Regions from separate parts of the Streptomyces sp. NPDC093586 genome, predicted to be linked through region 1. Evidence: riboswitches for the same ligand, from Rfam matches in the RefSeq annotation. Region 1 holds a riboswitch; the other holds the start of a gene.
What was found. Region 1 has a riboswitch for glycine ahead of gcvT (glycine cleavage system aminomethyltransferase GcvT). Riboswitches for the same ligand answer to the same signal wherever they lie in the genome.

Region 1 (4,407 bases):
TGAGCAGCGCGAACATCGCCGCCGCGTTGGCCTGGGCGCCGGAGTGCGGCTGCACGTTGGCGTGCTCGGCGCCGAAGAGCGCCTTGACGCGGTCGATGGCGATCTGCTCGATCACGTCGACGTGCTCGCAGCCGCCGTAGTAGCGGCGGCCGGGGTAGCCCTCGGCGTACTTGTTGGTGAGGACCGAGCCCTGCGCCTCCATGACCGCGACCGGCGCGAAGTTCTCGGAGGCGATCATCTCGAGGGTGGACTGCTGGCGGTGCAGCTCGGCGTCGACGGCGGCGGCGACGTCGGGGTCGAGCTCGTGCAGGGGGGTGTTCAGAAGCGACATGGGTCCGTGACTCCTCAGGCGCCGGCGAATTCGGTGTACTCGTCGGCGGAGAGCAGGTCGCCCGGCTCCTCGCTGACGCGCACCTTGAACAGCCAGCCGCCCTCGAAGGGCGCCGAGTTCACCAGCGACGGGTCGCTGACGACGTCCTCGTTGACCTCGGTGACCTCGCCGGAGACGGGGGAGTACAGGTCGGAGACCGACTTGGTCGACTCCAGTTCGCCGCAGGTCTCGCCCGCGGACACGGTGTCGCCGACCTCGGGGAGCTGGACGAAGACGACGTCACCGAGCGCGTTGGCCGCGTGCTCCGTGATGCCGACCGTCGAGACGCCGTCCTCGGCGTCCGACAGCCACTCGTGCTCCTTGCTGTAGCGCAGCTGCTGGGGGTTGCTCATGGCCTGAATTCTCCTGTACGCGGGGGAGTGCTGATGACGGGGGGACGGCTGAGACCGCCGGTGAGCGATGTGGGCCGGGCGGAGGCGACGAAGGGCCCCGCCCGCCCGGCGTCTACTTCTGGCGCTTGTAGAAAGGCAGCGCCACGACCTCGTACGGCTCGTGGGTGCCCCGGATGTCCACGCCGACCCCGGCGGTGCCGGGAGCCGCGTGCGCGGCGTCGACGTACGCCATGGCGATCGGCTTGCCCAGCGTGGGGGAGGGGGCGCCGGAGGTGACCTCGCCGACCACCTCGCCGCCGGCGACGACCGCGTACCCGGCGCGCGGGATCCGGCGGCCCTCGGCGACCAGGCCGACCAGGACGCGGGGCGGGTTCTCCTCGGCCCGGGCGGCGGCCCGCTCGAGCGCCGCGCGGCCCACGAAGTCGCCCTCCTTCTCGAACTTCACCACCCGGCCGAGCCCGGCGTCGAAGGGCGTCAGCTCCGTCGTCAGCTCGTGCCCGTACAGCGGCATGCCCGCCTCCAGACGGAGCGTGTCCCGGCAGGACAGGCCGCACGGGACCAGCCCGGCGCCCTCGCCCGCCTTGGTCAGCGCCTGCCACAGCTCCACGGCGTGCTCGGGCTTCACGAACAGCTCGAAACCGTCCTCGCCGGTGTAGCCGGTGCGCGCGATGAGCGCCGGGACGCCGGCGACCGTGCCGGGCAGGCCCGCGTAGTACTTCAGGCCGTCCAGGTCGGCGTCGGTGAGCGAGGCGAGGATGCCCGGGGACTCCGGTCCCTGTACGGCCAGCAGCGCGTAGGCGTCGCGGTCGTCGCGCACCTCGGCGTCGAAGCCGGCGGCCCGCCCGGTGAGCGCGTCCAGCACCACCTGGGCGTTGGAGGCGTTGGCGACCACCATGTACTCCGTGTCGCCCAGCCGGTAGACGATCAGGTCGTCCAGGATGCCGCCGTCCTCGCGGCAGATCATCGTGTAGCGGGCGCGGCCCGGCTTCACGCCGGAGATGTTGCCGACCAGGGCGTGGTCCAGCAGGGCCGCGGCCTGCGGGCCGGTCACGGTGATCTCGCCCATGTGGGAGAGGTCGAAGAGCCCGGCCCGGGTACGCACCGCGACGTGCTCGTCACGCTCGGAGCCGTAACGCAGGGGCATGTCCCAGCCGGCGAAGTCGGTCATCGTCGCGCCCAGCGCGCGATGCGTGGCGTCCAGCGCGGTACGGCGGAGTTCGGTACTGCTCATCGGTCGGTCGTCTCCCAGGGCATGACGGCACGGGCGAGGGGGAATCCTCCCCATCTGTCATCGGAACCTGAGAGGTTCGCCATGACCGCCGGAGCGCGGTGGTCAGGACTTGCACCTTGGGTGGGGCAGCCGTCGAACGGCGGCCCGCTTTTCAGATGTGCCTCGCCCGCGCGGTGACGGGGCCTGAGAGATTCAAGGGAGGGACTTGCTCCTTCGGCGCCCCGGTCAAGGCCGGGGACTCTCCCGCGCGGATTCAAACGGCCGGTATGCAGTTGGCGCCGCCATCATCGCACGCCGGGCCTGTTCGCGGCAGACGGTGATCTGTAACCGGCTTGTGGCGGTAAGCGCACGAAAACGCGAGACCGTCGTATTGCCTTCTCTTTACACTCGACGGGGACGGGAACTCGTGAACCGCCCCAGGGGAGGACGATCACGGTGAACAGGACCACGGCTTACGCAACGACCTCGGGCATCGCACTGCCGAAGCGGCCCGCCCCGGCCGGGGAGGCGTGTGCCGGACTGCCCGCACCCGTCGTCCGCGACCTGCGCGACCGCGACGGCCGCAGCCCGCACGCCCTGCTCTTCGGGCCCCGCGACGTGGTGGTGATCACCGGCCTGCCCGGCAGCGGCAAGTCCACCCTGATGCGGCGCACCGTGCGCGGCCTGCGCGTCGACTCCCAGGACACCCGCGACCGCTGGGACCGCCGCATGCCGCGCCTCCTCCCGTACGCCCTCTACCGGCCCCTCGTCCGCCTCGCCCACTACGCCGGACTGCGCCGCGCCCTGCGCTCCGGCGAGGGCCTCGTCGTGCACGACTGCGGCACGCAGGCCTGGGTGCGCGGCTGGCTGGCCCGCGGGGCCCGCCGTCGCGGCGGCGCCCTGCACCTGCTGCTCCTCGACGTCGGCGCCGACGACGCCCTGGCGGGCCAGCGAGAGCGCGGCCGGGGCGTCTCGCGGTACGCCTTCCTGCGGCACCGCGCGGCGACCGGGCGCCTGCTGGCCTCCGTCTCCGAGGGCACCCTGCCCGCCGGCTGCGCCTCGGCGGTCCTCCTCGACCGGGCGGCGGCGGACACGCTGCGCCGGATCGCCTTCACCGGCTGAGGTGACGGTCCGTGGGCCGGTGGGGCCGAACGGGTTAGCCTTTTCAGCCACAGCAGCGGTACCCAGGCAGGCGGTAGGCAGATGGACTTCCCAGCGGACTTCCCGGCGGACCTCTCACCGGGGTTCCCGACGCAGGCGCATCCCCACCCGCACGGTGGATGGCCCGGCAACGAGCTGGAGGAGGTGCTGTCCGCCTCCCTCGGCGTGCCGGGCGCCGGCGGCCGGATCGTCGAGGTGCTCGGCCGCAGCTTCGTCTGGGTCCCGCTCCCCAACGGCGGCGGCCCGGGCACCGGCCCCCTCGACCTGCCCACGGTGGAGATGGAAGGCCAGGCGTACGTGCCGGTGTTCAGCTCCGAGGAGCAGCTCCGCCGGGTCGCCGGCCCCCACATGGGGTACACCATCGCCCCCGCCGTCGAGTTCGCCCGCGGCCTTCCCCCGCAGGTCGGCATCGCCGTGAACCCCGACGGTGTGGTCGGCGTCCCGCTGCCGCCGGCCGCCGTGGCCGAGCTGTGCCGGGCCGGACGCACCCCGCTGGACGGGTCCGCGTCCGGCGGCCGGGTCCGCCTGTTCGAACCCGACTGGCAGGACGACCCGGTCGACTTCCTGGCCGCGGCCCGTGCCGAGTTCGCCGCCGTCGGCGTCGTCCGCACCGCCCGCCGCTGCCTGGCCGCCGTCGAGACCGCCGACCCGGTGATGTTCGTCGGCGTGGAACTGTCCCACTGGGAGGGCGACGCCCGCGCGCTCCCCCTGGACGCCCTCGGCCGCGCCCTCGGCGCGGTCCCGGTCGAATGGCCGGTCAACCTGGTCCTCCTGGAAGCGGCCCAGGACCCGGTCTGCGACTGGATGAGGGATCACGTCCGGCCGTTCTACACGAAGGACGTGTGAGCGAGGCCGGCAAGGGGCGCGGGCCCGTGACGGCACGCGGCCGAGCCGCGTGGGCGCGACACGCCACGGCGCCCCCGCATCCGTCGGCGGACACCGGGGCCGCCGCTCGGGGCGGAGCCCTAAGCTGGTTCCTCAACAGGGGACGATTCTCGAAGGGTCGGTAAAAGGTGAGCGCGAGCGGTACCGCCGCGGCCGGGCAGGTCGAGCACATGCTGCGCCAGGTGACGCCCGGGCGCTACGACGCCTACGAGGCCCTGCTGCGCGCGCTCGCCACCCCCGCCACCGGCCAGGTCTGGATGCTGCTGTGGCACGGCCAGGCCGGCTCCCCGGACGCCCAGTACGGGAGCATGGAGGTCGACGGCTACGGCTACGCGCCCTGCGTCACCTCCGCCCAGGAGCTCTCCGCCAGCGGCTGGAGCCGGTCGTACGAGGTGGTCGACGGCCTGGAAGTGGCCCGGGCCCTCTAC
Region 2 (4,407 bases), on a different contig from region 1:
CCGTCACCGGTCTCACCGGTTCGGTCGGGCTGGCCGCCTCCAAGATGCTCGCCAAGATCGCTTCGGAGGAGGCCAAGCCGGACGGGCTGGTGCTCATCGATCCTGGGACGGAGCGGGCCATGCTCGGTCCGAAGTCCGTCCGGATCCTCCCCGGGGTGGGACCGGCGACGGGTGACCATCTGCGCAGGGCAGGGATCACGACGGTCGGGGAACTCGTCGAGGCGGGCGAGGACGAGCTGGTACGACTGCTCGGCAAGGCGCACGGGCACGCCCTGTACACGATGGCGCTCGCGCGTGACGACCGCCCCGTGGTGGCCGAGCGGGAGACCAAGTCGGTGTCGGTCGAGGACACGTACGACGTGGACATCCACGACCGTTTGCGGGTCGGTGCGGAGGTGGGGCGGCTCGCCGACCGGTGCGTGCGGCGGCTGCGCAAGTCCGGGCTGTCCGGCCGGACCATCGTGCTCAAGGTCCGGCGGTACGACTTCTCGACGCTGACGCGCTCGGAGACCCTGCGCGGACCCACGGACGACCCGGCGGTGGTGCGGGAGGCGGCGGCCCGGCTGCTGGAATCGGTGGACACCACGGGTGGTGTGCGGCTGCTCGGGGTCGGCGTCAGCGGGCTCGCCGACTACACGCAGGAGGATCTGTTCGCGCAGGCGGCGGGGGAACGGGCCGAGGAGCTCGCGGAGGAGCCGGGCGACGAACCCGCAGAGGAGCAGCGGCAGACGCCCGTCGAGCGCCGCTGGCCCTCGGGGCACGACGTGCGGCACACGGAGTTCGGGCACGGGTGGGTGCAGGGCAGCGGCCTGGGACGGGTCACGGTGCGCTTCGAGACGCCGTACTCCGGGCCCGGCCGGGTGCGGACCTTTCCCATCGGCGATCCGCGGCTGACATCGGCCGAGCCGCTGCCGCTGGTCGTGTCCACGTCGCGAAGACCCGGGGAGGGCGGGGTGACGGCGGCCTCCGGCGGAGAGGGAGCCGCGGACTCCCCGGCACCCTCGGCGGCTGAGGCCGCCGACCGGGGGATCGCGGAGGCTACCCCGTGAGCGGGGGCCTCGTGCTGCGAGCCGCCGTGAGGCGCGTCGAGTCGCCGCGGTGGGCGTGAAGGACGTCCGGCCCGGCGGGCGGCCGGCGCCTGGGCCTCAGCTCTCCTCGTTGCCCGTGCCCGCCAGCTTGCCGAAGTCGTGGTCCGGGAGCGGGGGAGCGTCGGCCACGTCGAGGCCGTAGTGGTGGTAGAGCTGGAGTTCCTGTTCCGGCGAGAGGTGGCGGCCTACCCCGAAGTCGGGGGCCTCCCTGATCAGGGACCGGTCGAAGGGCACGCGCAGGGTGCCGTCGACCAGTTCGCTGGGCTCCAGGGGTACGAAGGCGTCCCTGCTGAACAGGCCGGTGCGTATGGCGGCCCACTCGGGGACGCCGGTGGCATCGTCGAGGTAGACCTCGTCGACGGTGCCGATCCTGGTCCCGTTGCGGTCGAACGCCTTGCGGCCTATCAGACTGCGCGGATCGATGTCGGTACGCACGGGCCCTCCACTTGGTCGCACTCAGGTAGCCAACCATCCGGCGAATCATCCGCCAGTACTACGAAAAGGCACATTGGGGAGAGTGGCCACTCGAAGGTCAGTGCGTCCCCCTCGCTGGTAGGCTGGCGAACGGCTGCTGACCCCGTGCGGGAGAGTCCTCCAGACATCATCGGAGGCGCCGAAGGAGCAAACCCTCCCCGGAATCTCTCAGGCACACGTACCGCACGGACGAGGTCACTCTGGAAAGCAGGGCGGGGGCCGACGGCTTCCGCTCTCACCGACGGTGAAAACCGGCAGCTCTCGGGCGGCCCGGTGAAGCTCTCAGGTCGAGATGACAGAGGGGGAGGCCATCCGGGTACCCGCGCCGTGGTGCCCCTCGAAGGTCGTCGGACCAGGAGGCCTCCGCTCATGACCGCCCCTCGCATTCCGCTCTCCGAGCTCGAACAGGCAGCACCCTTCGAGCAGCGCCACATCGGCCCCGACCACGAGGCCCGGGCCAAGATGCTCGCGCAGGTCGGCTACGGCTCGCTCGACGAGCTGACGGCCGCCGCGGTACCGGATGTGATCAAGAACGCCGACGCGCTGGACCTGCCGGGCGCCCGCTCCGAGGCCGAGGTACTGGCCGAGCTGCGCTCGCTGGCCGACCGCAACCAGGTCCTCGACTCCATGATCGGCCTGGGCTACTACGGCACCTTCACCCCGCCGGTCATCCTGCGCAACGTCATGGAGAACCCTGCCTGGTACACCGCGTACACGCCGTACCAGCCGGAGATCTCCCAGGGGCGTCTGGAGGCCCTGCTGAACTTCCAGACCATGGTCGCCGACCTCACCGGCCTGCCGACCTCCGGCGCCTCGCTGCTCGACGAGGGCACCGCCGCCGCCGAGGCGATGGCCCTGTCCCGGCGCATGGGCAGGAACAAGAAGGGCCTCTTCCTGGTCGACGCGGACGCGCTGCCGCAGACCATCGCCGTGATCCGGACCCGCGCCGAGCCGACCGGCGTCGAGGTCGTCGTCGCCGACCTGAGCGACGGCATCCCGGCCGAGGTCGCCGAGCGGGAGATCAACGGCGTCCTGATCCAGTACCCGGGCGCCTCCGGTGCCGTCCGCGACATCAAGCCGGTCGTCGACCGGGCGCACGAGCTGGGCGCGCTGGTCACCGTCGCCGCCGACCTGCTCGCGCTGACGCTGCTGAAGTCGCCCGGTGAGCTGGGCGCGGACATCGCCGTCGGCACCACCCAGCGCTTCGGCGTGCCGATGGGCTTCGGCGGGCCGCACGCCGGCTACATGGCCGTGCACGAGAAGTTCGCGCGCAGCCTGCCCGGCCGCCTCGTGGGCGTCTCCGTGGACGCCGACGGCAACAAGGCCTACCGCCTCGCCCTGCAGACCCGCGAGCAGCACATCCGCCGCGAGAAGGCGACCAGCAACATCTGCACCGCCCAGGTGCTGCTCGCCGTCATGGCCGGCATGTACGCCGTGTACCACGGGCCGGACGGGCTGCGGGCCATCGCGCGCCGCACCCACCGGTACGCCTCGGTCACCGCCGCGGGCCTCGCGGCCGGCGGCGTCGAGATCGTGCACGGCTCCTACTTCGACACGGTCACCGCGCGGGTGCCGGGCCGGGCCGACGAGATCGTGCACGCCGCCCGTGAGAACGGCATCAACCTGCGCCTCGTCGACGCCGACCACGTGTCGTTCGCCTGCGACGAGACCACCACGCGCGCCCAGGTCGGCGGCGTGTGGAACGCGTTCGGCGTCGAGGGCGACATCGAGGCCCTGGACGCGAGCGCCGAGGACACACTGCCCGAGGCGCTGCTGCGCACCGACGACTTCCTGACCCACCCGGTCTTCCACGCGCACCGCTCCGAGACCGCGATGCTGCGCTACCTGCGCCGCCTCGCCGACCGCGACTACGCGCTCGACCGAGGCATGATCCCGCTGGGCTCGTGCACCATGAAGCTCAACGCGACCACCGAGATGGAGCCGGTCACCTGGCCCGAGTTCGGCGCGCTGCACCCCTTCGCGCCCGCCGAGCAGGCGCAGGGCTACCTCACGCTCATCCGCGAGCTGGAGGAGCGGCTCGCCGAGGTCACCGGGTACGACAAGGTGTCGCTGCAGCCCAACGCGGGCTCGCAGGGCGAGTTCGCCGGTCTGCTCGCCGTCCGCGGCTACCACCGCGCCAACGGCGACGACCAGCGCACCGTCTGTCTCATCCCGTCCTCCGCACACGGCACCAACGCGGCGAGCGCGGTCATGGCCGGCATGAAGGTGGTCGTCGTCAAGACCGCCGAGGACGGCGAGGTCGACGTCGAGGACCTGCGCGCCAAGATCGAGAAGCACCGCGACGAGCTGGCCGTGCTGATGATCACGTACCCCTCGACGCACGGTGTGTTCGAGGAGCACGTCGCCGACATCTGCGCCCAGGTGCACGACGCCGGCGGCCAGGTCTACGTGGACGGCGCCAACCTCAACGCCCTGGTCGGCCTCGCCAAGCCGGGCCACTTCGGCGGCGACGTCTCCCACCTGAACCTGCACAAGACGTTCTGCATCCCGCACGGCGGCGGCGGCCCCGGCGTCGGCCCCGTGGCCGTACGGTCGCACCTCGCGCCGTACCTGCCCAACCACCCGCTGCAGCCCGCGGCCGGTCCGCGGACCGGTGTCGGACCGATCTCGGCGGCGCCGTGGGGTTCGGCCGGCATCCTGCCGATCTCCTGGTCGTACGTCCGGCTGATGGGCGGCGAGGGCCTCAAGCGCGCCACCCAGGTGGCCGTGCTGTCCGCCAACTACATCGCCAAGCGTCTCGAGCCCCACTTCCCCGTGCTGTACACCGGGCCGGCCGGGCTGGTCGCGCACGAGTGCATCGTCGACCTGCGTCCGCTGACCAAGG

Region 2: it holds a riboswitch for glycine, as region 1 does, so the genes downstream of both, gcvP (aminomethyl-transferring glycine dehydrogenase) here and gcvT (glycine cleavage system aminomethyltransferase GcvT) in region 1, are expected to answer to the same signal.

What each region holds. Positions count from the first base shown of each region.
Region 1 covers NZ_JBIWJA010000026.1:39,057-43,463, forward strand. The annotation lists gene glyA (serine hydroxymethyltransferase) at 1-331, opposite strand, end outside; gene gcvH (glycine cleavage system protein GcvH) at 346-723, opposite strand; gene gcvT (glycine cleavage system aminomethyltransferase GcvT) at 836-1,954, opposite strand; glycine riboswitch at 2,116-2,210, opposite strand; gene ACIRFH_RS24790 (AAA family ATPase) at 2,390-3,055, shown strand; gene ACIRFH_RS24795 (enhanced serine sensitivity protein SseB) at 3,137-3,940, shown strand; gene ACIRFH_RS24800 (enhanced serine sensitivity protein SseB C-terminal domain-containing protein) at 4,108-4,407, shown strand, end outside.
Region 2 covers NZ_JBIWJA010000063.1:9,302-13,708, forward strand. The annotation lists gene ACIRFH_RS35075 (DNA polymerase IV) at 1-1,049, shown strand, start outside; gene ACIRFH_RS35080 (PRC-barrel domain-containing protein) at 1,146-1,523, opposite strand; glycine riboswitch at 1,661-1,756, shown strand; gene gcvP (aminomethyl-transferring glycine dehydrogenase) at 1,932-4,407, shown strand, end outside.